Immundisolibacter sp.: one gene and its partners. The protein of the gene in region 4 interacts with the protein of the main gene of each other region in a pairwise test. Links are inferred from orthologs where the notes say so. Each region holds a gene or a part of one and is shown on either strand. Other genes may lie near its edges.

Region 1 (7,396 bases), on a different replicon or contig from region 4:
ATGGTGAAGCTGCCGCCGCGCATCTCGTCGGATTTGAGCTTGCGCTCGCGGGCGCGGGCGCTCAGGTCCGCGAGTTCCGCCGCCAGGTCGATGATGCCCTTGCGGTCCACGTCGCGAATCACCGGCACCACCAGGCCATTGGGCGTGTCCACGGCCACGCCGATGTGGACGTAGCGCTTGACGATCAGCGACTTGCCGTCGGCCGCCAGGCTGGCGTTGAAGTCCGGGAAGACTTTCAGCGCCCCCGCACAGGCCTTCAGCAGCAGCGCCACCACGGTCAGCTTGGTGCCGCGGGCCTCGGCGTCCTTGCCGCGCGCCTTGCGGAAGGCTTCCAGGTCCGTGATGTCGGCCTCGTCGTGCTGCGTGACCTGCGGCACCTGCGGCCAGGAACGGCCCAGATTCTCGCCGGTCAGCTGGCGGATGCGGCTGAGCGCCACCGTCTCGACCTCGCCCCACTGGGCAAAATCGATTGCCGGCAGCGGCGCCAGGCCGGCGCCGCTCGCAGTTCCCGCCGCCCCGCCCTGCAGGACGGACTTGACGTAAGCCTGCACGTCTTCCTGTGTGATGCGGCCCTTGCGCCCGCTGCCGGTGACCTGGGCCAGATCGACACCCAGTTCGCGTGCGAAGCGGCGTACCGATGGCGTGGCGTGGGGCAGCTGGCCGGAGGGTGGGGGCGCAGCAGTGATCTGCGGCGCCGGACTGGCCGCCAGGGGCGCAGGTGCAGCGCCCGGCGGTGATGCCGCCTCCGGTACGGGTTCCGGTGCCGCGGCGGGTGCCTGCGCCGCCGTTTCGATCATGGCCACCAGGTCGCCGGTTTTCAGTTTGTCGCCGACCTTGACCTTCAGTTCGCGCACCGTGCCGGCGAACGGCGCCGGCAGTTCGGTGGCGGCCTTCTCGGTCTCCACCGTGAGGAGGGCGTCGCCCTCGGCCACCGTGTCGCCGGGTTTCACGGCCAGCTCGATCACGTCGGCGGCCTTGCCGTCGCCAAGGTCCGGGCAGGTGACCGGTTGCACGGTGGGCGTGCTGGCCGCTGGAGACGCCGGCGCAGCCGCGGGCGCCGCAGCGGCTGCTGGCTCGGGTGACGCTTCGGCGGCAGGGGCGGAGGCGGCTTTGGGCGCCGATGCCGGTTCGGGGGCGGCGGCTTCCTTTGGCGGCGGCGTGGCGCTGGCTGTGGTTTCCAGCACGGCGATGACATCGCCTTCCTTGACCCGGTCGCCGGCCTTCACGCGCACGGCGGTCACCTTGCCGCCGAACTCGGCCGGCAGTTCCATGGCCGCCTTGTCGGTTTCCAGCGTCAGGATGATGTCGCCTTCGCGGATCGTGTCGCCGGGCTTGACGGACACCTCGGCCACGTCGGCCTCGTGCACGTTCTCGGCCAGTCCCGGCACGATGAGGTTCTGTTGCATTTGTTGTTGTGCTCCGTGCGTCTCAGACGGTGGCCGGGTCGGGCCGCTCGGGGTCGATGCCCAGCTTGCCGGCAGCGTCGGCCACGGTTTTGACCGGGAGCGTGCCCTCGTCGGCCAGGGCCTTGAGCGCCGCGTAGGCGATGTGCTCGCGGCTGACCTCGAAGAACTGGCGCAGTCGCCGGCGCGTGTCGCTGCGCCCGAAGCCGTCGGTGCCCAGCACCTCGTAGCGGCCACGCACCCAGGGCCGGATCTGGTCGGCGTAGGCCTGCATGTAGTCGGTGGCGGCGATGACCGGCCCGTCGCTGCCGTCCAGGCACTGCTCGACGTAGCTCTTGCGCGGCTTGGCGGTGGGATGCAGGCGGTTCCAGCGCTGCACCGACAGGCCGTCGCGGCGCAGCTCGTTGAAGCTGGTGGCGCTCCATACGTCGGCCTGCACGCCAAAGTCCTTGCTCAGGATGTCGGCGGCCGCCAGGGCCTCGCGCAGGATGGCGCCGCTGCTGAGCAGCTGCACGCGCGGCGTGGCCTTGGCGCGGGTTTTCTTGGCCGCAGTCCCCGGCAGGCGATACAGGCCGCGCAGGATGCCCTCGGTCACGCCATCGGGCATCGGCGGGTGGGCGTAGTTCTCGTTCTCGACGGTGATGTAGTAGTAGACGCTCTCGTCGGCCTCGTACATGCGCCGCATGCCGTCCTGGATGATGACCGCCAGTTCGTACATGTAGGCCGGGTCGTAGGCCACGCAGTTGGGGATGGTGGCCGCCAGCAGGTGGCTGTGGCCGTCCTGGTGCTGCAGGCCCTCGCCAGCCAGCGTGGTGCGCCCGGCCGTGCCGCCGATCAGGAAGCCGCGCGTGCGCATGTCGCCGGCCGCCCAGGCGAAATCGCCGACGCGCTGGAAGCCGAACATCGAATAGAAGATGTAGAAGGGGATCATCGACACGCCGTGCATGGCGTAGGAGGTGCCGGCGGCGATCCAGGAGCAGAAGGCGCCGGCCTCGTTGATGCCTTCCTCCAGGATCTGGCCCTTCTTGTCTTCGCGATAGAACATGAAGTGGCCGGCGTCTTCGGGTTCGTACAGCTGGCCTTCCGGGGAATAGATGCCCAGCTGGCGGAACAGGCCCTCCATGCCGAAGGTGCGCGCCTCGTCCGGCACGATCGGCACCAGGTGCTGGCCGATGTTCGGGTCCTTGGTCAGCTGCGTCAGGATGCGCACGAAGGCCATGGTGGTCGAGATTTCGCGCTCGCCGGTGCCTTCCAGCAGTTTCTCGAAGGCGGGCAGGCCGGGGATGGTCAGGCGCGGCGCCTGCGCGCGGCGCGCCGGCAGGTAGCCGCCCAGCGCCTCGCGCCGGGCGCGCAGGTACTGCATTTCGGGGCTGTCTTCGGCCGGCTTGTAGTAGGGGATGGACGCCAGCTGGTCGTCCGGAATCGGCACCCGGAAGCGGTCGCGAAAGGCGCGCACCTGCTCGTCGGTCATCTTCTTCTGCTGGTGGGTGATGTTCTGACCTTCGCCGGCGGTGCCCATGCCGTAGCCCTTGACGGTCTTGAACAGGATCACCGTCGGCTGGCCGCGGTGGCGCACGGCGGCGTCGAAGGCGGCGTAGATCTTCAGCGGGTCGTTGCCGCCGCGGCGCAGGCGGTAGATGTCGTCGTCCGACAGATGCTCGACCAGGCGCAGCAGCTCCGGGTACTTGCCGAAGAAGCGCTCGCGCGTGTACTTGCCGCCGCGGGCCTTGTAGGCCTGGTACTCACCGTCGAGGGCTTCCTCCATGCGTTGGCGCAGCAGGCCACTGCGGTCGCGGCCGAGCAGGTCGTCCCACTCCGAGCCCCAGATCACCTTGATCACGTTCCAGCCGTTGCCGCGGAACTCGCCTTCCAGCTCCTGGATGATCTTGCCGTTGCCGCGTACCGGGCCGTCCAGGCGCTGCAGGTTGCAGTTGACGATGAAGATCAGGTTGTCGAGCTTCTCGCGCCCGGCCACCGCCAACGCGCCGCGGGATTCGGGCTCGTCCATCTCGCCGTCGCCCAGGAAGGCGTAGACCTTGCGGCCGTCCATCGGCGCCAGGCCGCGGGCGTCCAGATAGGCCATGAAGCGGGCCTGGTAGATGGCCATCATGGATGCCAGGCCCATCGATACCGTCGGCAGGCTCCAGAACTCCGGCATCAGCCACGGGTGCGGGTAGGACGACAGGCCGCCGCCGTCGGCCAGCTCCTGGCGGAAGTGATCCAGGTCGCGCTCGCTCAGGCGGCCTTCGAGGAAAGCCCGCGCGTACATGCCCGGCGACGTGTGGCCCTGGAAGAACACCAGGTCGCCGGCGCCGGCCTCGCCGGGCGCGTGAAAGAAATGATTGAAGCCGACCTCGTAGATGGTGGCCAGCGAGGCGTAGCTGGCGATGTGGCCGCCCAGCTCGGTCGATTCGCGGTTGGCGCGCGTCACCATGGCCATGGCGTTCCAGCGCAGCGCGGCGCGGATGCGGCCTTCCAGTTCCTGATCGCCCGGGTAGGCCGGCTGGTGCGCGGTCGGGATGGTATTCAGGTACGCCGTGGTCAGGCCCTGCGGCAGGTTCAGGCCCAGTCGCTGCGCCTCGTCCTGCAGGGTTTCCAGGATGAAGCGGGCGCGCGGCTCACCTTCCACCTGCGCCAGCGAGCGCAGGGCGTCGAGCCAGTCGCGGGTTTCCAGCGGGTCTTCATCGTGCGCAAGCTGGCCGCCTACCGCAGGCAGGCCGCCTTCCGGTTTGTTCATGCAGGATCTCCGCGTGTTTGGGTGAAACCGGAGCAGGCCGGCGGCCCTGTGTTTGCCGCGGCCCGAACGCCGGTCGGGGGGTGGCCCCGCCGGGAGCTGAGTTTAGCAGCCCATGGCGGGCCGCTGACCTGCCTGCCGCGGGCCCCGCACGCGTCACCACCGGCGCGCAGCCGGCGCCGGCTGGCCGGATAATGGCGCGCCGTTTCATCACCCGCCGCGCCATGGACACGCTGACCCTGACCCGCCCCGACGACTGCCACCTGCACCTGCGCGACGGGCCGGCGCTGGCGGCGGTGCTCGGTGATACGGCGCGGCGCTTCGCGCGCGCGGTGGTGATGCCCAACCTGCGCCCGCCGCTGAGCACGGTCGAGGCGGCGCTGGCCTATCGGCAGCGCATCCTGGCCGCCCTGCCGGCGGGGCTGGATTTCACGCCCCTGCTGACGCTGTACCTGACCGAAACCACCTCGGCGCAGGAACTGACCGCCGCCAAGGCGGCCGGCATCGTCGGCGTCAAGCTGTATCCGGCCGGCGCCACCACGCATTCGGATGCCGGCGTGCGGCGGGTGGAGGCCATCTACCCGGCGCTGGAGGTCATGCAGGCGCTGGACCTGCCGCTGCTGGTGCACGGTGAGGTGACCGATCCGGCGGTGGACGTGTTCGACCGCGAGGCGGTGTTCATCGACCGCCACCTGGCGCCGCTGGTGGCGCGCTTCCCGGCCCTGCGCGTGGTGCTCGAGCACGTCACCACGCGCGAGGGTGTCGATTTCGTGCGCGCCGCCCGGCCCGGCGTGGCGGCCAGCATCACCCCGCAGCACCTGTCGATGAACCGCGGTGCGCTGCTCGAAGGCGGCCTGCGCCCGCACCACTACTGCCTGCCGATTCTCAAGCGCGAGGAGCACCGGGCCGCCGTGCTGCAGGCGGCCGTTTCGGGCGATGCGCGGTTTTTCCTGGGCACCGACAGCGCGCCGCACCCGCGAGGCCAGAAGCAGAGCGCCTGCGGCTGCGCCGGCATCTACAGCGCCCACGCCGGCATCGAACTGTATGCGGAAGTCTTCGAGGCGGCCGGCGCGCTGCAGCGGCTCGAAGCCTTCGCCAGCCATCACGGGGCCGACTTCTACCGCCTGGCGCGCAACACCGGCACGCTCACCCTGCGCCGCGCGCCCACCGCCGTGCCCGACAGCCTGCCCTTTGGCGACGACCGGCTGGTGCCGCTGCGCGCCGGCGGGCAGGTCGCCTGGCAACTTGTCGATTCACAGTCCTGAACCCGGAGCACCGAAGCCATGCTGGAGAACTTGCGCGAGCGTTTCGAGGGTCCGCTGCGTGCGCGCCTCGAACCGGTGGTCGAGTGGCTCGCCATGCGTCAGGTGACGCCCAACCAGGTCACGCTGGCGGCGCTGGCATTGAGCGTTCTGGCGGCGCTGTGCATCGGCGCCGGCTGGCTGCGCCTGGGGGCGCTGGTGCTGATCGTGGCCGGGCTGGGCGATCTGGTGGACGGCATGCTGGCGCGGGCCACCGACCAGACCAGTCCGTTTGGTGCGTTTTTCGACTCCACGCTCGATCGGATATCCGAGGGCACCGTGCTGGCCGCGGTGGCGTACCGCTTCGCCAGCGACGGCCGGCCGCTGCTGGTGGCGCTGGTGGTACTGGCGCTGCTCGGCTCGCTGCTGGTCAGCTACGCGCGTGCCCGCGCCGAGGGGCTGGGCATCGACTGCAAGGTGGGTCTGATGAGCCGCGCCGAGCGCCTGGTGTTGCTGATCGCCGGCCTGCTGCTGGGGTTGCTGGGGCCGGCCGTCGTGTTGATCGCGGTGCTTTCGCTGTACACCGTCGGTCAGCGCATGCAGCACGTGCGTGAGGCGCTCGTCGCGGGCGATTGATTGCCGGGCGGCAGGGCCGGCGCGCGGCCGTCCGGGCGCGTCGTTGACAATCATTCGCATTTGTAATCGAATCACCGCAACGGAATTCAAACCGGTGCCAGTCCCATGTACGTATGCGTGTGTCACGGCGTGACCGACAGGGCCATTCGACAGGCGGCCCAGGCCGGGGCGCGCAGCCTCACCGAGCTGGCGCAGACGCTGCGCGTGGCCACCTGCTGCGGCAAGTGCGCCCAACTCGCCACGACCCTGCTGGAAGCGGCCGATCATGCGGGGGCCGTGCCGGCGGCGCGCCTGGCCAGCGTCGGCTGAAACTTCCCGATCGGCCTGCGCGGGCTGGACGGAGGGTACGGGCCCCTATAATCGACTTCGCCCCCGCATTTGCCGGAGATCTGCCATGAAAGGTGACGCCAAGGTCATCGAATTCCTCAACCGCGTGCTCAAGAACGAGCTGACGGCCATCAACCAGTACTTCCTGCACGCCCGCATGGCCGACAACTGGGGCCTGAAGAAGCTCTACAAGAAGGAATACGAGGAATCCATCGACGAGATGAAGCACGCCGACCGGCTGATCAAGCGCGTGCTGTTCCTGGAGGGTCTGCCGAATCTGCAGGACCTGGGCAAGCTGTACATCGGCGAGCACGTGCGCGAGGTGCTCGAATGCGACCTGCGCCTGGAGCACGAAGCCATTCCGCTGCTGCGCGAAGCCATCGCGCACTGCGAGCAGTGCGGCGACTACGTCACCCGCGAGCTGCTGGAGGACATCCTGGAAGGCGAGGAAGAACACGTCGACTGGCTGGAGACGCACCTGGCGCTGTTCGACAAGGTCGGCGAGCAGAACTTCCTGCAGACCATGATGGGCGAGTAAGCAGCGCGCTCCTGGCGAGCGCGGCCGGCCGCGCTCGGTTCACAAATGCCCTCGGTTCAGAAATGCACCCGAAAGCGCGTGTGATCGAAGCCGAACGGCACCATCGGCTGGCCGTGCGATTCCACCGCCAGCGACACTTCCATCAGCGCCAGCGCCAGATTCAGCAGTGACCGTTCGGCCGGCGGCAGCTCCGGCCACGGGTACTGCTTCAGGTGTGCATGGATGGCGTCCAGGCGCGGCAACACGGCGTCGTACAGGGCCTTGAGGTCCGCAAACGGTCCTTTCAGGCGCTCGGCATGGCGTTCCCGTTCGGTCGGCAGCGCATAGCGGTCCGCCAGTGACTGCAGGTCGGCAAAGGCGGCGGGCAGGGGATGGGCCGTCGCTCACACCTCCCCGTTTACCCAGAGCATGACGTTCGTGTACTGGTGGCGCACGGCCACCTCCATCACCGGACCCACCGTCATGTGTTTCAGGGCGCCGGACTTGAGCGCCCGGTGGGTGGTCTCCATGGTGCTCA
Region 2 (7,033 bases), on a different replicon or contig from region 4:
CTCGCCGGCCAGCACCGCGGCCTGAATGGCGGCGCCCACGGCGACGGCTTCGTCCGGGTTCACGTCCTTGCGCGGCTCCTTGCCGAAGAAATCCTTGACCGCCTCCTGCACCTTGGGCATGCGCGTCTGGCCGCCGACCAGGATCACCTCGTCGATCTGGCTGGCCGACAGACCGGCGTCCTTGAGCGCGATCCGGCACGGCTCGAGCGTGCGCGTGATCAGGTCCTCGACCAGGGATTCGAGCTTGGCGCGGGTCAGCTTGATGTTCAGGTGCTTCGGACCGCTGGCGTCGGCGGTGATGTAGGGCAGATTGATCTCGGTCTGCTGCGCGGAGGACAGCTCGATCTTGGCCTTCTCGGCGCCTTCCTTGAGGCGTTGCAGGGCCAGCGGGTCGTTGCGCAGGTCGACGCCGCTGTCCTTCTTGAAGGTGTCGGCCAGGTAGTTCATCAGGCGCATGTCGAAGTCTTCGCCACCCAGGAAGGTGTCGCCGTTGGTGGCCAGCACCTCGAACTGGTGCTCGCCGTCGACTTCGGCGATCTCGATGATGGAGATGTCGAAGGTGCCGCCGCCCAGGTCATACACGGCCACCTTCTGGTCGCCGCGCTTCTTGTCCAGGCCGTAGGCCAGCGCGGCCGCGGTCGGCTCGTTGATGATGCGCTTGACGTCCAGCCCGGCGATGCGGCCGGCATCCTTGGTGGCCTGGCGCTGGGAGTCGTTGAAATAGGCCGGCACGGTGATGACGGCTTCGGTGACCGGCTCGCCCAGGTAATCCTCGGCGGTCTTTTTCATCTTCTGCAGCACGCGGGCGGAGATCTCCGGCGGCGCCATCTTCTTGCCGTCGACCTCCACCCAGGCGTCGTTGTTGTCGGCCTTGATGATCTTGTACGGCACCATGCCGATGTCTTTCTTGACCACCGGGTCGTCGAAGCGGCGGCCGATCAGGCGCTTGATCGCGTACAGCGTGTTGTGCGGATTGGTGACTGCCTGGCGCTTGGCCGACTGGCCGACCAGCACCTCGCCGTCCTTGGTGAAGGCAATGATGGACGGGGTGGTGCGGTCACCCTCGGAATTTTCGATCACGCGCGGCTTGCCGCCTTCCATGACCGCCACGCAGGAATTGGTGGTGCCAAGGTCGATGCCGATGATTCTGGCCATGTGCAGGGTCTCCGTGAACGGGGGATTGGGCGTTGTCGGTCAGGTGGTGTCGCCAGCGCCCGGTTTCAAGCGTCTATTTCGAAACTATGACCATGGCCGGACGCACCAGCCGGTCGTGCAGGCGATAGCCGGTCTGCACCACGTGCACGACGTGGTTGGGCGGCAGCTCGGCAGAGTCGGCCAGGCTCAGGGCCTGGTGCAGCTCGGGATTGAACGGTTCGCCCTGCGGGTGGACCTCGCTCAGGCCGGCCTTGGTCAGCACCTTGTCGAGGATGCCCAGCGTCATGCGCGTGCCTTCGAGGATCTTGTCGAGCGCCACAGCGGGGTCGATACCTTGCGCCTCGGCGGCCTTGAGACCCTCCTGCAGGCTGTCCCGGACCGGCAGCAGTTCAGCCACCAGGGTCTCCACGCCATAGCGGACGGCGTTCTGCAGCTCGCGCTCGTAGCGCCGCCGCAGGTTTTCCATGTCGGCATGGGCGCGCAGCATCTGGTCGCGCGCGCTGTCGGCGCGGGCCTGCGCCTGCTCCAGGGTTTCCGGCGGCGGGGCGGTGGTGGCGTCGGTTTGCGGCTCGGCCGCCGGCTCATCGGCCACCGGCGGATCGGTCGGGTCGGTCATGGGCAAACTCTCGAAAAAAGGTGCGATTGGGGCCAGCGGGCCCATCCTCATCGGCCCTGCATTCAGGACGTGTGCGCTCAGCTGGGGGCGGGCAGACGCCGATTCAAGGCCGCGCCCAGCAGGCGGGCGGTCACATCCACCACCGACACCACCCGCTCGTAGGGCATGCGCGACGGACCGATGACGCCCAGCGCGCCGACGACCTGGCCATCGACCTCGTAAGGCGCGGTCACCAGGCTGTAATCGCCCAGGAACTGGTAGCCCGACTCGGCGCCCAGGAAAATCTGCACGCCCTGTCCGTGCAGGCATTCGTCGAGCACGTGCAGCAGCTCGCGTTTCTCGCCAAAGGCGCGAAACAGCGCCTGCAGCTTGCCAAGATCCGGTGCCGGGTCGGCGCCGACCAGCAAGTTCGACTCGCCGCGAATCAGGTAGTCGCCGGCGACATCGCCGCCGGCCGGTGGCGGCACCAGTCGCTCGGCCAGGTCGAGCATGGTTTCCATGAACGCGCCGACCGCCGCCTGCGCCCGTTGCAGCTCCTTCAGGATGGCGCCGCGCATCTGCGCCAGGGTCTGGCCGGCGTGGTGCTCGGTCAGGTAGTTGGCTGCCTGCGTCAGGGCTGCCTCGCTGTAGCTGCGCGGCTGGCGGACCACCCAGTTGTGCACGTCACCGTCGTCGGTGACCAGGATCACCAGCAGCCGGCCGTCCGACAGGCTGACGAAATCCACCTGCCGCAGGCGTGCCACGTCACGCCGCGGCAACAACACCACGCCGGCCTGCTGGCTCAGATCCGCCAGCAGCCGGCCGGCCGTCTCCACCAGCCCGCCGGGGTCGGTGCTGGCGCCCAGCTGCTGGCGCAGCATGCCTTCTTCGGTGTCGTCGATGGGCGTGGCGCGCAACAGGGTGTCGACAAACATCCGCAGGCCCTTGGCCGTCGGGATGCGCCCGGCCGAGGTGTGCGGCGCGGCGATCAGGCCCAGCCGCTCCAGGTCGGCCATGACGTTGCGCAGCGTGGCAGGGCTCAGACCCAGATCCAGATCGCGTGCCAAGGTCTTGGATCCAACCGGCCGGCCGTCGGCGACGTAATGCTCCACCAGCCCCTTGAGCAGCCTCAGGGCACGGTCGTTCAGCTCGTCGGAGGTAGTGCTTCTGGGCGCGGGCACGGCGAACTCGGGTTTGCCGACTGGATACGCGGTCTGGCCATACTATAAACAAATGACCGAACGCTCCGGCCGCCCGCCCCCGAATCTGTCGCCCGACCCGGCCGCTGACGCGCCGGCGGCGCGTGCTAGAGTCGCGCGCGCCCCGCTCGCCGCCCGTGCCACCATGCCGCTCGCTTTTCGCCAGCCCGCCCTGCTGTGGCACCGTGACGATGCCGTCGTCAGTGGCCTGGCCGATCGCCTGCGCGCGGCATTGCCGCAGCTGGGCTGCCGGGTCGGCGGTGCGCAGGTGCGGCCCGACTCGGACGCCGCCGCCGATGCGCGGGTTCGCGGCCGCCTGGCGGCCGAAGGCACAGATCTTGGCATCGTGCTGGGCGGCGACGGCACCCTGCTGGCCGCGGCGCGCATCCTGGCGGCACTCGACATTCCGCTGCTGTGCGTGAACCTGGGCCGTCTGGGCTTTCTGGCGGACATCTCGCCGGCCGAAACCTTCGACGTGCTGCCGAGCATCCTGCGCGGCGAATTCTTTGCCGAGGAACGCCTGCTGCTGGAGGTTCAAATCCACCGCAGCGGGCAGGTGCTGGGCACCGGCATTGCCCTGAACGAGGTGGCCCTGCACAAGTGGGACAGCCTCAAGATGATCGAATTCGAGACCCGCGCCGGCGGCCGGCTGCTGAACCGCCAGCGCGCCGACGGCCTGATCGTGGCCACGCCGACCGGTTCGACCGCGTACGCGCTGTCGGCCGGCGGGCCGATCCTGTATCCGGACCTGCTGGCGCTGGTGGTGGTGCCGATCTGCCAGCACACGATGGCCATCCGGCCGATGGTGCTGGGTGCCCAGCAAGCAATCGAAATCGAATTGACCAACGACAGCTGGTCCCGGGCGCGGGTGGTCTGCGACGGCCAGCAAAGCCTGCCGCTGGAAATCGGCGACCGGGTGCTGATCCGCGCCCGCGAGCGCCCGCTGCGCCTGATCCATCCGGCCGGCTACGACTATTTCGAGCTGCTGCGCACCAAAATGCACTGGGGAGGCTGAGGGTGCTGGTCGGACTGCGCATCGAAAATTTCGCCATCGTCGAGGCGGCCGAGCTCGAGTTCGAAACCGGCCTCACCGCGCTGACCGGCGAGACCGGCGCCGGCAAATCGCTGGTGGTGGACGCGCTGCTGCTGGCCCTGGGCGAACGCGCGGGCGCCGATTCGATCCGGGTCGGCGCCGAGCAGGCCGAGGTGACGGCCGTGTTCGACGTCGCAGGGGTACCCGCCGCGCTAACCTGGCTGGATGCCAACGACCTGGCCGACGGCAGTGACTGCATCCTGCGCCGCACCGTGCGCGCCGACGGCCGCTCGCGGTCTTACGTCAATGGCCGCCCGGTGGCGGCCGGCCTGCTGCGCGAGCTCGGGCAGTTGCTGGTAGACATCCACGGCCAGCACGCCTATCAGGCCCTGCTGCGACCGGCCGCGCAGCGGGCGCTGCTGGACCGCTACGCCGGCGCCGGGCCGCTGCTGGATACCGTCGCCGATACCCACGCCCGCTGGCAGGCGGCCAGCCGCGCACTGGACGAAGCAGAGGCGAGCGCCGCCGGCCGCGCGCAGCGCCTGGAGCAGCTCGCTTACCAGCTGGACGAACTGGACGCGCTGGCGCTGGGCGCCGACGAGTGGCCACAGATCGATGCCGAGCTGCGCCGTGCCGGGCACGCCCAGACGCTGGTCGAAGGCGGTGGCGCCGCGCTGCGCGCCCTGGACGACGATGGCGCCGGCGCCTACGGCCAGATGGCGCAGGCAGCCGGCCAGTTGCAGCGTCTGGCAGGCTTCGATGAGCGCCTTGCCGGTGTCGTCGGATTGCTCGACGGCGCGCTGGCGCAGCTGTCCGAGGCCGTATCGGCGCTGCGCCATTACCTGGAAAAACTGGACCTCGATCCGGCCCGTTTGCGCTGGCTGGAAGACCGCGTTGCCGCCGCCATGACGCTGGCGCGCAAGCATCAGGTGGCCCCGGCCGAGCTGGCCGTGCTGCACGGCGCCCTGCGCGATGAACGGGCGGCGCTGGAAGAGGCCGGCCTGCCCCGCGCGGCGCTGGAGCAGGCACAGCGCGCCGCCTTCGCGAACTATGAGACAGCCGCGGCCGCCTTGACGGCTGCCCGCCGCGCCGCCGCCGCGCGCCTGGCCGGCGAGGTCAGCGAGTGCATCGGTGGCCTTGGCATGCCCGGCGCGCGTTTCGAGGTTGCGCTGCTGCCGCTCGAGGATGGCAACGCCAGTGCGGCCGGCGCCGAGCGTGTGGAATTTCGCATCCTGGCCAATGCCGGCGACACCTGGCGGCCGCTGGCGCGGGTCGCCTCCGGTGGCGAGCTGTCGCGGATCAGCTTGGCCGTTCAGGCCGCCACCCTCGCGCAGGGCGAAATCCCGACCCTGATCTTCGACGAGGTGGACGTGGGCATCGGCGGCGCGGTGGCCGAAACCGTCGGCCGATTGCTGCGCAGCTTGGGCGCCAAGCGGCAGGTGCTGTGCATCACCCACCTGCCGCAGGTGGCCGCGCAGGCGCACCACCACCTGCGCGTGAGCAAGCAGGCAGGCGAAGCGCGCACGGCCACGGCGGTCGAGCGCCTGCCGGCCGGCGCGCGGGTGGACGAAATCGCGCGCATGCTGGGCGGCCTGAACATCACCGAGCGCACGCGCGCCCACGCGGCCGAAATGCTGAACGCTGCGCAGCAGTCCTGAGCCATGTCCGATCGCGAATTTTCCGTGCGCCCGGCCCGGCTGGCCGATGTGCCGGCCATACACGCCCTGCTGCGCGCGCAGGCCGCAGCCGGCAACCTGCTGCCGCGCACGCAGGAAAACCTGGTGCGACACGTGCGTGACTTCATCGTCGCCGAACGGGATGGCGCCCTGGCCGGCGTTGGGGCACTGGAAATCATGGGCCCGGACCTGGGCGAGGTGCGCAGCCTGGCGGTGGCGCCGGCCTTTCACCGCCAGGGTATCGGCGAGCAGCTGACACGGGCGCTGATGGCGCAGGCCAGAGCAGTGGGCCTGAAGCGCCTGATGGCGCTGACCTACGTGCCGGGCTTCTTCGCCCGCCTGGGCTTCGAGGTGGTCAGCAAGGACGACCTGCCGGAGAAGGTCTGGCAGGTGTGCGTGAAATGCTACAAATTCAACCGCTGCGACGAGATCGCAGTGATGCTGCGCCTGGATGCGCCGGCCGGTGCCAAGGTTTCGGCCGGCGGGTGACGAAGCCGGTCAGCGACCGCGCTCGGCCGCCTCGCGCTGGCAGGCGTCACAGACGCCGTGGATGTACAGACTGTGGTCGGTCACCTTGAAGCCGCGTTCCGCCGCGATGCGCTGCTGGGCGGCCTCGATGGCATCGTCCCGAAACTCCAGCACCGCGCCGCAGCGCTCGCACACCAGGTGGTCGTGGTGGCAGGGGCCGACGCCGGTACCCAGCTCGAACACCGACCGTTCGCTCTCGAAGTGATGGCGCACCACCATGCCGGCCTGCTCGAACTGCGTCAGCACGCGGTAGATGGTGGCCAGGCCCACTTCCTCGTCGGTGCCCAGCAGGGCGCGGTACACGTCCTCGGCGGTGACATGCCGCTGGTCGCTGGTCTCCAGAAACTCCAGGATGCGCAGGCGCGGCGTGGTGACCTTCAGGCCGGCCTTGCGCAGGACATTGCTGTTGGCCATGGGTATTCTCGGGAAAGCTGCGGGGGCAAGGCACGGGCGCAAGCCGCAAACGCATGCGGGCCGGGCGCCGAACATCCCTGCCGGGGCCTGGCGGCATTGTAAACTAGCCTTCGTCCTGTCTTCCCGGCCTGTCCGCCGGGCATGCCGCCCCGCCCGGAACTCATCCCGATGCAACGTCTACTGCCGGCTGTGGCCCTTGCGCTCTTGCTGACCGGTTGCGCCGGTCGCCAGCCGGATGCCGCCGATGCGCGGCCGCTGATTCCGGCGCTGGCGCCCTATCGCATGGACATTCGCCAGGGCAACGTGGTCGATGCGGCCATGCTGGCGCGCCTGCAGCCGGGCATGGACCGCGAGCGCGTGCGCGCCCTGCTGGGTACGCCACAGTTGCGCGACCCGTTCCGGCCCGAGCGCTGGGACTACACCTACACCGAGC
Region 3 (6,866 bases), on a different replicon or contig from region 4:
AATACGGCAACGTGGCGCAAAGCAATCCGGACTGGAACGCCATCCCCGTCGACACCGGTTCGGCCGTGTACAACTGGCGGGCGGATTCCACCTACATCCAGCAGCCGCCGTTCTTCGAGCAGTTCCCGCAGCAGCCGTCGGCCATCGCGCCGGTCTGGAACGCCCGCGCGCTGCTGATGCTGGGCGATTTCGTCACCACCGACCACATCTCGCCGGCCGGCAACATCGCCGCCAATTCGCCGGCCGCCCGCTACCTGCTCGAACACGGCGTGCAGAAGGCCGACTGGAACAGCTACGGCTCGCGCCGCGGCAACGACCGGGTGATGACCCGCGGCACCTTCGCCAACATCCGCCTCAAGAACGCGCTGGTGGCGCCCCGCGAAGGCGGCTGGACCAAGTACCTGCCGACCGACGAGGAAATGTCCGTGTATGACGCCGCCATGCGGTACAAGGCCGACGGCACGCCGCTGATCGTGCTGGCCGGCAAGCTGTATGGCGCCGGTTCGTCGCGCGACTGGGCGGCCAAGGGGACCTATCTGCTGGGCGTACGGGCGGTGCTGGCGGAAAGCTTCGAGCGCATCCATCGCTCGAACCTGATCGGCATGGGCGTGCTGCCGCTGCGCTTCAAGGAAGGCGACAGCGCCGCCTCGCTGGGCTTGAAGGGCGACGAGGTGTTCTCGCTGCCGGATCTGGCCGATGACCTCAAGCCCGGCCAGACGCTCACGCTGCGCGTGCAGGCGGCCGACGGCGCGCTGCGCGAGGTGCCGGTAGTGGCCGGCATCGACACGCCGATCGAGGTCGAGTACTACCGCCACGGCGGCATCCTGAACTACGTGCTGCGGCAGTTCATGGCGGCGGCCTGAGCCACCAGGGCCGGACAGAGGTACAGATGAACGACTCGGACCCGGTCGCCGCCCATCCCACGCCGGCGCTGCTGATGGAAGCGCCGGGCGCCCTGCAGAAGGCGCTGGCGGTCAACCTGCATCCGGCCCAGTACGGCAGCATCGTCGAGATCGGCGCCGGCCAGGAAACGGCGCGTTACTTCTTTCGTGCCGGCGGCGCGGCCGGCACCGTGGCCAAGACCATGTCGGCCTACGACATGACCTTCTCGGACGCCATCTATGGCCGCGCACCGGGCGGGCGTTACGTCAGCCGCGCCCGCCTGGGGCGCATGCTGGAGCACGAATTCGGTCTGCTGATCGAACGCCTGGAAGGCCGGCGCGAGCGCGAGACCACGTTCTTTGCCTATGCGGCCACGGTGGCGGCACAGGGCTACAAGCACCGCTCGGAATGCCATGGCTGGCTGGGTTTGCGATTGCAGCTCACGCCGGGCGGCCCGCCCAACGACATCGTGCTGCACGTGCGCATGCTGGACGAGGACGCCCGCGCCCAGCAGGAGGCGCTCGGCATCCTGGGCGTGAACCTCATCTACGGCGCCTTCAACTACGCCGACTCGCCCGAGAAACTGATCGAGAGCCTGGCCGATGATCTGTCCGGCGGTGCCAGCGCCGGTTCGGACCGCATCGAGATCGACATGATCGAGTTCAGCGGTCCGTCTTTCGCCGCTTGCGAAAACCGCCTGCTGAACCTGCACCTGATCCGCAGCTGGCTCACGCGGGCGGTGATGTTCGACCCGGATGGCCACGTGGTGCAGCCCGGCGAGGCGCTGCGCCGCAAGGACGTCCTGGCCGTGCGCTCGAACTTCCGCCCGGTGACCCGCCGTCACGAGGACATGTTCCGGGCCGGCATGGCGGCGTTCGCCGCACAGGCCGGTGGCGAGCGCGAGGACGTGCTGCCGGTGGCCGAGATGACCATGGCCACCGTCATGGAGGACGGCGATCAGGTCAACAACGCCGACTTCCTGGCCCGCGTCGACACGCTCACCGCACTCGGCTACCACGTGCTGGTGTCCGACTATCTGCGCTATTTCCGTCTGCGGGCGTTCCTGCGTCGCTACACGCAGGGCCGCATCGGCATCGTCGCGCGGCTGGACAATCTGCGCGACATCTTCAGTCCGGCGTTCTACTCCGACCTGGAAGGGGGGATTCTGGAGGCCTTCGGGCGTCTGTTTTGCGACAAGACATGGATGTATGTCTATCCAGGGCGGGCTGCCGACGGCACTCTGATCACCGCCGACAATTTCGACCCGAACCCGGCGGTGCACCACATCTACCGCCACCTGTACGAAGGTGGACAGATTCTGGCCCTGGCCGGTGCCAACGAAGCGGTGCTCGACATCGACTGGCGGCAGGTACTGCCGGCGCTGCGCGCCGATGCGCCCGGCTGGGCCAGGCAGGTACCGCCGGTGGTGGCCGAACTGATACGCAACCGCGGCTTGTTCGGTTTTCCATCCAGGGAAGGCTCCTGAGGGCGCGGCAAGCACCACCGGCGCATCGTTCCTGACCGGCGCTTGCCGCAGCGGCTCATGTGACACGCGGTTGACAGTGTCGGCGGGCAAGACCGAGACTTGCCCGCCCTTGCTCCATACCCCTCCATGAATAACAACCAAGACAGTGTCGCCGCTGAGCCGCTGATCCAGATCCGGGGCCTCAGTTTCCGGCGCGGCGCGCGGGTCATCTTCGACCGGGTGGACCTCGATATCCCGCGTGGCAGGATCACCGCCGTGATGGGCCCGAGCGGCACCGGCAAGACCACGCTGCTGAAGCTGATCAGCGGCGTGCTCAGGCCGCAGGCCGGCTCCATCAAGGTGGCCGGCCAGGAAGTGACCACCTTGTCCAGGTCGGACCTGTATGCGCTGCGCAAGCAGATCGGCATGCTGTTTCAGAGCGGTGCGCTGCTGACGGACCTCGATGTGTTCGACAACGTGGCCTACCCGGTGCGCGAGCACACTGACCTGCCTCCGACGCTGCTGCGCTCGCTGGTGCTGATGAAGCTGCAGGCGGTCGGCCTGCGCGGCGCCCGCCACCTGATGGCGAGCGAGCTGTCCGGTGGCATGGCGCGGCGCGTGGCGCTGGCCCGGGCCATCGCGCTGGACCCGATGCTGATCCTCTACGACGAACCGTTCACCGGCCAGGATCCGATTTCCATGGGCATCCTGACGCGGCTGATCGCCGCCCTGAACCGGGCGCTTGGCCTGACCAGTCTGGTGGTGTCGCATGACATCCATGAGACCTGCCGCATCGCCGATTACGCCTACGTAATTGCCCAGGGCAAGGTGATCGGCCATGGCAAGCCCGAGGATCTGCTGGCCTCGACCGAACCGATGGTGCACCAGTTCCTGAGCGGCGAGCCCGACGGCCCGGTGCATTTCCACTACCCGGCGGTCGAGTACCGCGACGACCTGCTGGCGGATGCCTCATGAGCGGTCCGTTGCAAGGGCTGGGTGCGCGCACGCTGGATGGTTTGGCGCGCCTGGGGCGGGCCGGCGGGTTCCTGTTGCCGCTGCTGGCGGCGGTGCCGGCGCAGTTCCTGGCGCCGCGGCGCCTGGCCAAGCAGGTGTTCAGCGTCGGCGTGCTGTCGCTGGTCATCATCCTGGTGTCAGGTCTGTTCGTGGGCATGGTGCTGGGCCTGCAGGGCTACAATACGCTGGTCGATTTCGGCTCCGAGAGCAGTCTTGGCATCGTGGTGGCGCTGTCGCTGGTGCGCGAGCTGGGGCCGGTTCTGAGCGCTCTGCTGTTCGCCGGCCGTGCCGGTTCGGCGCTGACCGCCGAGATCGGCCTGATGAAGGCCACCGAGCAACTGTCGGCGCTGGAAATGATGGCGGTGGACCCGTTCCGGCGCGTGCTGGCGCCGCGCTGGCTGGCCGGCTTCATCAGCCTGCCGTTGCTGGCGGCGGTGTTCAGCGCGGTCGGTATCCTGGGTGGCTACCTGGTCGGGGTAAAACTGCTGGGACTCGACCCCGCGCCGTACTGGTCGCACATGGAAAGCGGCGTCGATTTCTTCGACGACATCCTGAACGGCGTCATCAAGAGTGTGGTGTTCGGTGCCGTGGTGACCTGGGTTGCGGTGTTCGAGGGCTACGATGCCGTGCCGACCGCAGAAGGGGTCGGTCGCGCCACCACGCGCACCGTCGTGACCGCCTCGCTGGCGGTGCTGGGCGCAGACTTTTTGCTCACCGCGCTGATGTTCGGCGAGCCCTGAGGAGAATCCGGTTTCATGCAATCGCGTACCGTCGAGGTGTGGGTGGGTCTGTTCGTGGCGCTGGGGCTGGCGGCGCTGGCGTTTTTGTCGGTGCGGGCGAGCAACCTGGCCGAGTATCGCGATGGTGATGCCTATACCTTGGTGGCACGCTTCGACAACATCGGCACCCTGCGCGTGCGGGCGCCGGTCACGGTGGCCGGCGTGCGGGTCGGGCGCGTGGCGGCGATCGATTTCGACAACGAACGATTCAAGGCGGTGGTCAAGATGGCCATTACCGCCCGCTACGACAACCTGCCGCAGGACACGGTGGCGGCGATCCGTACCGCCGGCTTGATTGGCGAACAATTCGTCGGCCTCGATCCGGGCGGCGCGCCGGACCCGCTCAAGGACGGTGACGAAATCGAGATCACCCAGTCGGCACTGGTGATCGAGCAGCTGATCGGCCAGTTCCTGTACGGGCAGGCCGGCAAGAGTGACAAGGACGGAGGCAAGTGATGGTGAAGCGAATTGCAACGGCGATGTTGGGCCTGCTGTTGGCCGGCACTGCGTGCCTGACGACAGCGTCGGATGATCCCACCGCGGTGGTGCGCGAGACCGCCGAGCGGGTGCTCGACAGCCTGCGCAGCGACCGGGCCCGCTACCAGGACGACCACGCCCTGTTCCAGCTGGTTCGCGACGTGGTGTTCCCGCGTCTGGACCGCGAGCGCACCGCGCAGTGGGTGCTGGGTGCCCACTGGCGCACCGCCACGCCGGCCCAGCGCGAGCAGTTCATCGCCGAATTCTCGGACCTGCTGCTGCGCACCTACGGCACGGCGCTGCGCCAGTACGACAGCGAGAAGCTCAACTACCTGCCGGCGCAGGCTCCGGCCGGCGCCGATCGGGTCACCGTGCGCACCGAGATCATCCGCCCGGACGGCCCCAAGGTCAGCGTGGATTACCTGCTCACCAACCGCAGCGGCGAGTGGAAGGTGTATGACGTGATCATCGAGAACGTCAGCCTGGTGGTGACGTATCGGTCCGAGTATTCGGCCATCATCAAGCGCGACGGCATGGACGGCCTGCTCAAGCAGCTGGCCGACCGCAACCGCAGCGCGAATTCCTGATCGGCGCCCGATGAACGTCGATGCCGACGGCCGGGTGCGGGTCGACGGTCCGCTGACCTTCGCGACGGTGAGCGCGCGCCTGGCGGACAGCGCGCCGCTGTTTCGGCCCCGCCAGCGGCTGAGCTTCGATCTTTCCGGCGTCACCGCGGTGGACAGCGCAGCGCTGGCGCTGCTGGTGGAATGGCTGCGCATGGGCCAGCAAAAGGGCGTGCAGGTCGAATTCACCGCCGTTCCTGCGGCGCTGCGCAGCCTGGCCGAAGTGAGCGAACTGGATCAGATCGACGCCAGCCTGGCGGCTCCATGACGGCGGCCATCGCCGTCCGACAGCTGCACAAGCATTTCGGGCAGGTCCATGCCCTGCGCGGCGTGGACCTGGAAATCCAGCCCGGCGAGTTCTTCGGCCTGCTGGGTCCCAACGGCGCCGGCAAGTCCACCCTGATCAACATCCTTGCCGGCCTGACCCGACCGGATGCCGGTTCCGCCGCCGTGCTGGGCCACGACGTGCAGCGCGATGCCGTGGCGGCGCGCCGGGCCATCGGCGTGGTGCCGCAGGAGCTGGTGTTCGACCCATTCTTCGAGGTGCGCGATTTCCTGCGCATCCAGGCCGGCTACTACGGCGTGGCGCGCAGCAACCGGGCCTGGATCGACGAGCTGCTGCGGGCGCTGGGTCTGGCCGACAAGGCCGGCACCAACATGCGGAACCTGTCCGGCGGCATGAAGCGGCGCGTGCTGATTGCCCAGGCGCTGGTGCACAAGCCGCGTGTGCTGGTGCTCGACGAACCGACGGCCGGTGTCGACGTGGAACTGCGCCAGACCCTGTGGGCCTTCGCGCAGCGCCTGCACGACGAGGGCATGACCATCGTGCTGACCACGCATTACCTCGAAGAGGCCGAGGCGATGTGCGACCGCATCGCCATCATGAGCCACGGCACGGTGGTGGCGCTCGATGACAAGCGCAGCCTGCTGGGGCGCCATCCCTGGTACCAGGTGCACCTGCGCCTGGCCAGCGAGCCGGCCCAGTTGCCGCCGCAAGTCCTCGCCTGCCTGGTTTCGCGCGAACACGGCTGGCTGGTGCTGCGCCTGCAGCGCGGCGGGGACGACCTGTCGCGCGTGCTGTCGGCCTTGCACACGGCCGGGCTGTCGGTGCTGGAGATCAGCACCCGGGAGCAGACGCTGGAGCAGGTGTTCCTGGAACTGACCGCCGGGCATCACCTGCCCGCCGGTGCGTGATGGCCGCGGCATGATCGGCAACTGGCCCGGCCTGTGGACGCTGTTCGTGAAGGAGGTCAAGCGCTTCACGGTCGTGTTCATGCAGACCGTGACCGCGCCGGTGGTCAGCGCGCTGCTGTACCTGTTCATCTTCTCGCACGCGCTGGCCGGTCGGGTGGAGGTGTACCCAGGCGTCAGCTATCCGCAGTTCCTGGTGCCGGGTCTGATGATGATGACCATCATCCAGAACGCGTTTGCCAACACCTCGTCCAGCCTGATTTTCTCGAAGGTCACCGGCAACATCGTGTTCGTGCTGCTGGCGCCGCTGTCGCATCTGGAGTTCTATCTCGCCTTCGTGGGTGCGGCACTGGTGCGGGCGGTGGTGGTCAGCATTGGCGTCTTCGTGGTGGCGTTCTTCTACCTGGGCACGACGGCGTCGCATCCGCTGCTGCT
Region 4 (7,066 bases):
CGCGCCGTGCTGGTCGCTGCCGGCACGGTGCCAAACACCGTGCTGCAACGCGAGGCGCCGACCGGACTGGCGCTCGACGGCGGCTATTTCCGCAGCCTGGACGAGAACGGCGAACCGCAAGCGGCGCCGCGCCTGGCCAAGTCCGGCGAGGTGCCGATGCTGACCCAGCGGCGGCCCGACGGCCGGGCGGTCAGCTTCTTCGGCGATCTGCACCCGAGCTTCGCCGGCAACGTGGTCAAGGCCATGGCCAGCGCCAAGCGCGGCTACCCGGTGGTCAGCCGCCTGCTCGCCGCGCGCGCACCGGCCAGTCAGGAGACGGCAGACGCATTTCAGCGGCGCCTGCACGGTTTGCTGCGGGCACACGTCGAGCGCGTGCAGCGCCTCACGCCGACCATCGTCGAGGTGGTCGTGCACGCGCCGCTGGCGGCGCAGCGCTTCGAGCCGGGCCAGTTCTATCGCCTGCAGAACTTCGAGACGCTGGCCCGCCGCGACGACGGCACCACGCTGGCCATGGAGGGTCTGGCCCTGACCGGCGCCTGGGTGGACCGTGAACGCGGCCTGGTGGCGCTGATCGTGCTGGAGATGGGCGGCTCGTCGGACCTGTGCGCGCATCTGACGCCGGGCGAGCCGGTGGTGCTGATGGGCCCGACCGGCGCGCCGACCGAAATCCCCGCCGGCGAGACCGTGCTGCTGGCCGGCGGCGGCCTGGGCAATGCGGTGCTGCTGTCGATCGGCAAGGCGCTGCGGCAGGCCGGCTCGCGCGTCGTCTACTTCGCGGGCTACAAGCACGCGCCGGATCGCTACCGAGTGGCCGACATCGAGGCCGCCGCCGATGTCGTGGTCTGGACCTGCGATCAGGCACCCGGCTTCACGCCCGGCCGGGCGCAGGACCGGGCCTTCACCGGCAACATCGTGCAAGCCATGCGCGCCTATGCGGCCGGGGAACTGGGCGAGGTGGCGATTGCCCTGTCGGACGTCGACCGCATCATCGCCATCGGCTCGGACCGCATGATGGCGGCCGTGACCGCGGCCCGCCACGCCGTATTGGCGCCGTATCTGAAGCCCCACGTCGCCATCGGCTCAATCAACTCGCCGATGCAGTGCATGATGAAAGAGGTCTGCGCGCAGTGCCTGCAGGGCCGCCGCGATCCGGCCAGCGGCCGGCCGCTGGCGCCGGTGTTTACCTGCTTCAACCAGGACCAGCCGCTGGACGAGGTGGACTTCGCCTGCCTCGGTCAGCGCCTGCGCCAGAACGGCGTGCAGGAAAAGCTCACTGCCCAGTGGATCGACCGCAGCCTGCGGCGGCTGGGGCTGCGCTAGCCCCGCCGCCCGGGCGGGCTACCACATCAGATCATCGGGGACCGGATAGTCGGCGTAGGGATCGGGCGCCGCCGCGGCCGGCGGCGGTGATTCCGCGTTCAGCACCACCACCAACGTCGGATCACGCTCGGCGATTTTCTGGGCGGTGGCGGGCGGCACCAGCTCGAAGTTCCTGCCCAGCCGGACCACCGCCAGGGCGCCCTTGACCACCTGCACGCGTTGCGCCTCGTGCAGGTAGATCTTTCGGATCTTGCCGGACTCGACGAACTGATACGCCGCCTCCCCGCCCTTGCGATCAAGGCGCTGGCTCTCGATCAACTGCCGCAGCTGCGCCGCCTGCGCCTTGCGCTCGCGCTGTTCCTGTTGCTGGCGGTTGTGCGCGCGGTCGCGCTCGGCCTTCTGCTGCTGAGCCTGGCGCAGCTGCTCGGCCGCCGGGTCCGGCGCCGGACCGCGCCGGGCGGTGTCGCGTTTCTGTTGTGCCACCTTGCGGATCTGGTCGGTCTTGACCAGGCCCGCCTTGAGCAACTGGGCCTGCAGCTGATTCAACGGATTGGCCATCTTTGCCCCGTGTGTGGTGGTGTCGGACCGGCCGTCAGGCTGCCACAAAGCCCCGACCGGCGGCGAACTGCGCGCACTGGTTGAGCGCCGACAGGATCATGGCGTGGCTGGCAATGCCCTTGCCGGCAATGTCGAAGGCGGTGCCGTGGCCAACTGTCATGAACAGGTACGGCATGCCGATGAAGCCGCCGCAGTTGCCCTCGAAACCCCAGGTCTTGAGGGCAATGTGGCCCTGGTCGTGGCACATGGCGACCACCACGTCGTAGCGGCCGTCGATGCAGTGCCGGAACACCGTGTCCGGCGAGATCGGGCCGCTGACGTCGATGCCGCCGGCCCGCGCCTGCGCCACGCCGGGCGTGATGGCGGCGTCCTCTTCCGGGCCGTGGGCGTGCGGGTTCAGACCCGCCACGCCGATGCGCGGATTGGCCACGCCCCAGCCGCGCAGGGTCTCGTGGGTCAGGCGGATCGAGCGGGCCACCAGATCGGCCGTCAGGCCGGCGCACACGTCGCGCAGGTACACGTGGTCGAAGATGTGGGTGATGCGCAGCGGCCCCGAAAACAGCGTCAGCAGGCGCTCGCCGGGCTTGGCGTTCAGCAGAGCGCCCAGTGCTCCGGCAGCGGCCATGGCCTCCGAGTTGATCGGGCCCATCACCAGCCCGGCCACCTCGCCGATCTGGGCCAAGTCCTGCGCCTGACCGATCCAGCGGCCGACGGCGGCGCCGCAGGCGGCGCGCTCCTGGCCATAGACGATCTCGGCCGGGTCCAGCTGCCCATCGTCCAGGATGGATATGACGCGTGCGTCATCCTCGACCGCGGCGACCGAGGTCACCGGCCTTACGGCCAGATCGGCGCCTGCCACCGCCACGCCCCGGCGCATGGCCTCCGCGCTGCCGATGAACAGCAGCCGCGCCAGACGCTGCGGCTGGCCGGTCGCCATGGCCTTGGCAAGAATCTCCGGGCCAACGCCGCACGGATCACCGATGGGGACAGCAAGGGCGGGTTTGGTCATGATCCGGGGTTCTCTTGATTCGGTTCGGGCGCTGGCGGTCGGCGAGTCTGGCACCTGCTGCCCTATTGTCGCGCCGCACGGGACACAAAAAACCCCGGGCGCCTTGTGGGCCCCCGGGGTTTTCTTCGAACAGGAACGCTGACGTATTCAGCGCCTCGTCGGGTACAGGTCGGCGGACCTTACATCATGTCCATGCCGCCCATGCCACCCATGCCGCCCATGCCGCCCGGCATGCCGCCGCCGGCTTCCTTCTTCTCCGGTACTTCCGCCACCGCAACTTCGGTGGTGATCAGCAGGCCGGCGATGGAGGCTGCGTTCTGCAGGGCCACGCGCGTCACCTTGGCCGGGTCCAGGATGCCCATGGCAACCATGTCACCGTACTCGCCGCTGCCGGCGTTGTAGCCGAAATTGGCGTCCGCGCCCGAGCGCACCTTGTCCAGAATCACCGACGGCTCGTCACCGGCGTTGGCGACGATCTGGCGCAGCGGCTCGTCCATGGCGCGCAGGGCGATGCGCACGCCGACGTTCTGGTCTTCGTTGATGCCCTTCAGGTCCTTGATCTTGGCCGCCGCGCGCACCAGCGCCACGCCACCGCCGGGCACCACGCCTTCTTCCACCGCCGCACGGGTCGCGTGCAGGGCGTCCTCGACGCGCGCCTTCTTTTCCTTCATCTCGACTTCGGTGGAGGCACCGACCTTGATCACCGCCACGCCGCCGGACAGCTTGGCCGCGCGCTCCTGCAGCTTTTCCTTGTCGTAGTCGGAGGTGGTGTCCTCGATCTGACGGTTGATCTGCTTGATGCGCGCCTGGATGTCCTCGGCCTTGCCGGCGCCGTCGATGATGGTGGTGTTGTCCTTGTCGATCTGCACCTTCTTGGCCTGACCCAGGTCTTCCAGGGTGGCCTTCTCCAGGGTCATGCCGGTCTCCTCGGCAATGACAGTGCCGCCGGTCAGGATGGCCATGTCCTCGAGCATCGCCTTGCGACGATCACCGAAGCCCGGCGCCTTGACCGCACACACCTTGACGATGCCGCGGATGTTGTTGACCACCAGCGTGGCCAGGGCCTCGCCCTCGACGTCCTCGGCCACCACCAGCAGCGAGCGGCCGGACTTGGCGACCGCTTCCAGCACCGGCAGCATCTCGCGGATGTTGGAGATTTTCTTGTCGTACAGCAGGATCAACGGGTTATCCAGCTCCACGTTCATGGACTGCTGGTTGTTGATGAAGTAAGGCGACAGGTAACCGCGGTCGAACTGCATACCCTCGACCAGCTCCAGCTGGTTCTCCAGGCTCTGGCCTTCCTCAACCGTGATCACGCCTTCCTTGCCGACCTTGTCCATGGCCTCGGCGATGATCTCGCCGACCGAGGTGTCGGAGTTGGCCGAAATCGTGCCGACCTGGGCGATCGACTTGCGGTCCGTGCAGGGCTTGGCCAGCTTCTTGATTTCCTCGACCGCAGCGGTAACGGCCTTGTCCAGACCGCGCTTCAGGTCCATCGGGTTCATGCCGGCGGCAACCGCCTTCATGCCCTCGACGGCGATCGACTGCGCCAGCACGGTGGCGGTGGTGGTGCCGTCACCGGCCTCGTCGGAGGTGTGCGAAGCCACCTCTTTCACCATCTGCGCACCCATGTTCTCGAGCTTGTCGGCCAGCTCGATTTCCTTGGCCACGGACACGCCATCCTTGGTGATGGTCGGCGCGCCGAAGGACTTCTCCAGCACCGCGTTGCGGCCCTTTGGACCCAGGGTGACCTTGACGGCGTTGGCCAGGGTGTTGACACCCCGCATCATGGCGGTGCGGGCATCGGACCCGAAATGCACCTGTTTAGCAGCCATTGTTCAATTCCTCAGTGAATGGTTGGGTGTGAACGGGGCTCAGTCTTCGACGACGCCCATCAGATCGTCCTCGCGCATCACGAGGACTTCCTTGTCGCTCAGGCCGAGCTTGACCTCGGTACCGGCGTACTTGCCGAACAGCACCTTGTCGCCGACCTTGACCTGCAACTTGCGCACTTCGCCGTTGTCCAGCATCTTGCCCGGGCCGACCGCGAGCACTTCGCCCAGGATCGGTTTTTCGGTCGCCGAGTCGGGCAGTACAATGCCGCCCGCGCTCTTGCGTTCCTCTTCCATGCGACGGATCACGACGCGGTCGTGAAGGGGACGAATGTTCATTCATGCCTCCGGTAATGAACTGCGAAAAAATCCAGCCGGACCCGCACGTTTCAGGAACGGGCTGCCGGGGTGCATTAGCACTCTCGTGCCGAGAGTGCCAAATGATAGGCGCAACGCCCCTCGCGTCAAGGGGGCGCACCGCTCACCCGGACCAGATGGGGCCTTGGAGAGCGCTTTGCAAGGGTCTGGGCAAGGCCTGGGCGCCAAGGCCTGAGCCGGCATGACCACCGATGTTCTGCCCTATCGCCTGGTGCTGTCGGCCTGTGCCGATGGCACCAGTGCCGCACGAATCGCCGACACGCTGGTCGAAGAAGGCCTGGCTGCCTGTGTCACGCTGTTGCCGGGTGCCCGCTCCGTGTATCGATGGCAGGGACAACTGGAAAGGACCGACGAATGCCTGCTGCTGATCAAGGCTCGCGCCGACGACTACCCGGCGCTCGAACGCCGGCTGCTGGAGCTGCATCCTTATGAAGTGCCGGAGCTGCTGGCGCTGCCGGTGCTGGCCGGCAATCCGGCATATCTGGCCTGGCTGGACGCGCGGGGTGGGTAGGGCTCTGGCGCTGCTGGCCGGCTGCCTGCTGGTGCCTGCTGCCACGGCCGACCTGGCCGACCTGCTGGGCGACAAGCCCGCCGTCCTGAGCCCGCAACAGGCCTTTGCGCCGCAACTGGTGGCCGGCGCCGACGGCAGGCTGCAGGTGCAGTTTCGCATCGCGCCCGGTCATTACCTGTACCGCGACCGTCTGCAACTGACCGACGCCACCGGCGCGCCGCTGCATGCCCAGCTACCGCCGGGCGATATCTATGAAGATCCCGAGTTCGGCCGCGTGGCGGTCCTGCGCGGCGACCAGAACATTCACCTCCCCATTCCCGCCCGCCCGGGCGCGGCCGTCGGCCTGCGCTACCAGGGCTGCGCGCAGGATCGGCTGTGCTACGCGCCGGTCAGCGTGCAGCTGCAACTTCCGGAGTGATTGCCGATGAGTCTGCGTCGCCGGCTTGGCATTGCCGCACTGCTGCTCGTGGCCTTGGCCGCCGGCATGGCGCTGCGCACGTTTCTGCTGCCGGGACCGGCACTGGAAGCGATTACCGATGGCGCGGTGGTGGAGGACTTCTCCCTGCCAGACCTCGACGGCCAGCCGCGCCGACTGTCCGAGTTCGCCGGCAAGACGGTGGTACTGAATTTCTGGGCCAGCTGGTGCGGACCGTGCCTTGAGGAAATGCCGGATTTCATCGACCTGCAGAACCGCCATGGCAACCGCGGCGTGCAGTTCCTGGGCGTGGCGGTCGAACAGGCCGCGCCGGCTCGGGAACTGGCCACGCGCCTGAAGCTGAACTACCCGAGCCTGGTCGGCGACCTGGAGGCCATGGACATCGCCCGCCGGCTGGGCAATACCGCAGGCGTGCTGCCGTACACGGTGCTGATCGGCGCCGACGGCAAGGTACTGGCCCGACTGGAAGGCCGGGCCGATCCGCAGGATCTGGAAAAATGGCTGAACACGGCCGGCGCCGTGCAGGCTCCGGCCGACTGAGCAAGTGCCGCGCGATTGATCGCCCGGCACGGCCGGGCTCCTGCGGGACGACGATGCCTGACGGGCTGACATGAAGGAATTTGCCGACCGCCCGCTGCGCGTGCCGCAGGAGCCGCTGGCCTGGCACCTGTGGCGGATGACCCGCTGGCTGCTCGAACTGCGCCAGCCGCCGCGCCTGACCGAGCGGCGCGGCGGCTGGCGGGCGCCGCTGCGCGCGCTGCGCGACGGTCTGACCGCCAGCGGCCTGGCGGTTTTGCTGGCGAGCATCCTGCTGCTGTTGCTGGCCCGGCGCAGCAACCCGGGCTTCGACCTGAGCCTTGCCGCGGCGGGCCTGTCGCTGCTCGCCCTGAGCGCCGCCGTAGGACGGGTATGGCGCCCGCGCCTGCACCTGGTGCGCCTGAACCATGAGGTCGCCGTTGCCGGGCAGCCGTGTCGCGGCCAGGTGCGCCTGACCAACACGGGCCACCGCCCGGCGCGCGAGC

What was found.
Region 1: the proteins of groL (region 4) and aceE interact in binary tests that used the Escherichia coli proteins (3 or more experiments, as listed by UniProt). The link is inferred for Immundisolibacter sp. from one-to-one orthologs.
Region 2: the proteins of groL (region 4) and H5U26_RS02855 interact in binary tests that used the Escherichia coli proteins (3 or more experiments, as listed by UniProt). The link is inferred for Immundisolibacter sp. from one-to-one orthologs.
Region 3: the proteins of groL (region 4) and H5U26_RS08025 interact in binary tests that used the Escherichia coli proteins (3 or more experiments, as listed by UniProt). The link is inferred for Immundisolibacter sp. from one-to-one orthologs.

The regions. Positions count from the first base shown.
Region 1 is NZ_JACIZD010000002.1:240,227-247,622, reverse strand. The notes cover bases 1,229-4,531. They hold aceE (pyruvate dehydrogenase (acetyl-transferring), homodimeric type), read right to left. Parts: upstream 4,141-4,531; coding sequence 1,429-4,140; downstream 1,229-1,428. Other genes in these bases: pyrC (dihydroorotase), read left to right, coding at 4,362-4,531; aceF (dihydrolipoyllysine-residue acetyltransferase), read right to left, coding at 1,229-1,406. Outside these bases: more of aceF, read right to left, coding at 1-1,228; more of pyrC, read left to right, coding at 4,532-5,402; H5U26_RS04955 (CDP-alcohol phosphatidyltransferase family protein), read left to right, coding at 5,421-6,014; H5U26_RS04950 ((2Fe-2S)-binding protein), read left to right, coding at 6,120-6,323; bfr (bacterioferritin), read left to right, coding at 6,409-6,879; H5U26_RS04940 (hypothetical protein), read right to left, coding at 6,936-7,121; H5U26_RS04935 (aromatic ring-hydroxylating dioxygenase subunit alpha), read right to left, coding at 7,263-7,396. UniProt on the Escherichia coli protein: Component of the pyruvate dehydrogenase (PDH) complex, that catalyzes the overall conversion of pyruvate to acetyl-CoA and CO(2).
Region 2 is NZ_JACIZD010000001.1:582,627-589,659, reverse strand. Bases 1-2,940 are described here. They hold H5U26_RS02855 (nucleotide exchange factor GrpE), read right to left. Parts: upstream 1,772-2,940; coding sequence 1,229-1,771; downstream 1-1,228. Other genes in these bases: hrcA (heat-inducible transcriptional repressor HrcA), read right to left, coding at 1,849-2,931; dnaK (molecular chaperone DnaK), read right to left, coding at 1-1,155. Also shown: H5U26_RS02845 (NAD(+)/NADH kinase), read left to right, coding at 2,984-3,964; DNA repair protein RecN, read left to right, coding at 3,967-5,640; H5U26_RS02835 (N-acetyltransferase), read left to right, coding at 5,644-6,147; fur (ferric iron uptake transcriptional regulator), read right to left, coding at 6,157-6,600; H5U26_RS02825 (outer membrane protein assembly factor BamE), read left to right, coding at 6,769-7,033. UniProt on the Escherichia coli protein: Participates actively in the response to hyperosmotic and heat shock by preventing the aggregation of stress-denatured proteins, in association with DnaK and GrpE. It is the nucleotide exchange factor for DnaK and may function as a thermosensor.
Region 3 is NZ_JACIZD010000004.1:81,612-88,477, reverse strand. What follows is about bases 1,636-4,408. They hold H5U26_RS08025 (ATP-binding cassette domain-containing protein), read left to right. Parts: upstream 1,636-2,494; coding sequence 2,495-3,322; downstream 3,323-4,408. Other genes in these bases: mlaD (outer membrane lipid asymmetry maintenance protein MlaD), read left to right, coding at 4,117-4,408; mlaE (lipid asymmetry maintenance ABC transporter permease subunit MlaE), read left to right, coding at 3,319-4,101; H5U26_RS08030 (hypothetical protein), read left to right, coding at 1,636-2,368. In the rest of the region: aconitate hydratase AcnA, read left to right, coding at 1-863; more of H5U26_RS08030, read left to right, coding at 890-1,635; more of mlaD, read left to right, coding at 4,409-4,596; H5U26_RS08010 (ABC transporter substrate-binding protein), read left to right, coding at 4,596-5,204; H5U26_RS08005 (STAS domain-containing protein), read left to right, coding at 5,215-5,508; H5U26_RS08000 (ABC transporter ATP-binding protein), read left to right, coding at 5,505-6,434; H5U26_RS07995 (ABC transporter permease), read left to right, coding at 6,445-6,866. UniProt on the Escherichia coli protein: Part of the ABC transporter complex MlaFEDB, which is involved in a phospholipid transport pathway that maintains lipid asymmetry in the outer membrane by retrograde trafficking of phospholipids from the outer membrane to the inner membrane.
Region 4 is NZ_JACIZD010000003.1:241,836-248,901, reverse strand. What follows is about bases 2,395-5,367. They hold groL (chaperonin GroEL), read right to left. Parts: upstream 4,723-5,367; coding sequence 3,067-4,722; downstream 2,395-3,066. Other genes in these bases: cutA (divalent-cation tolerance protein CutA), read left to right, coding at 5,279-5,367; H5U26_RS07170 (co-chaperone GroES), read right to left, coding at 4,762-5,058; H5U26_RS07180 (4-hydroxythreonine-4-phosphate dehydrogenase PdxA), read right to left, coding at 2,395-2,887. In the rest of the region: H5U26_RS07190 (FAD-dependent oxidoreductase), read left to right, coding at 1-1,320; H5U26_RS07185 (DUF2058 domain-containing protein), read right to left, coding at 1,339-1,878; more of H5U26_RS07180, read right to left, coding at 1,913-2,394; more of cutA, read left to right, coding at 5,368-5,608; H5U26_RS07160 (protein-disulfide reductase DsbD domain-containing protein), read left to right, coding at 5,601-6,026; H5U26_RS07155 (TlpA disulfide reductase family protein), read left to right, coding at 6,033-6,584; H5U26_RS07150 (DUF58 domain-containing protein), read left to right, coding at 6,655-7,066.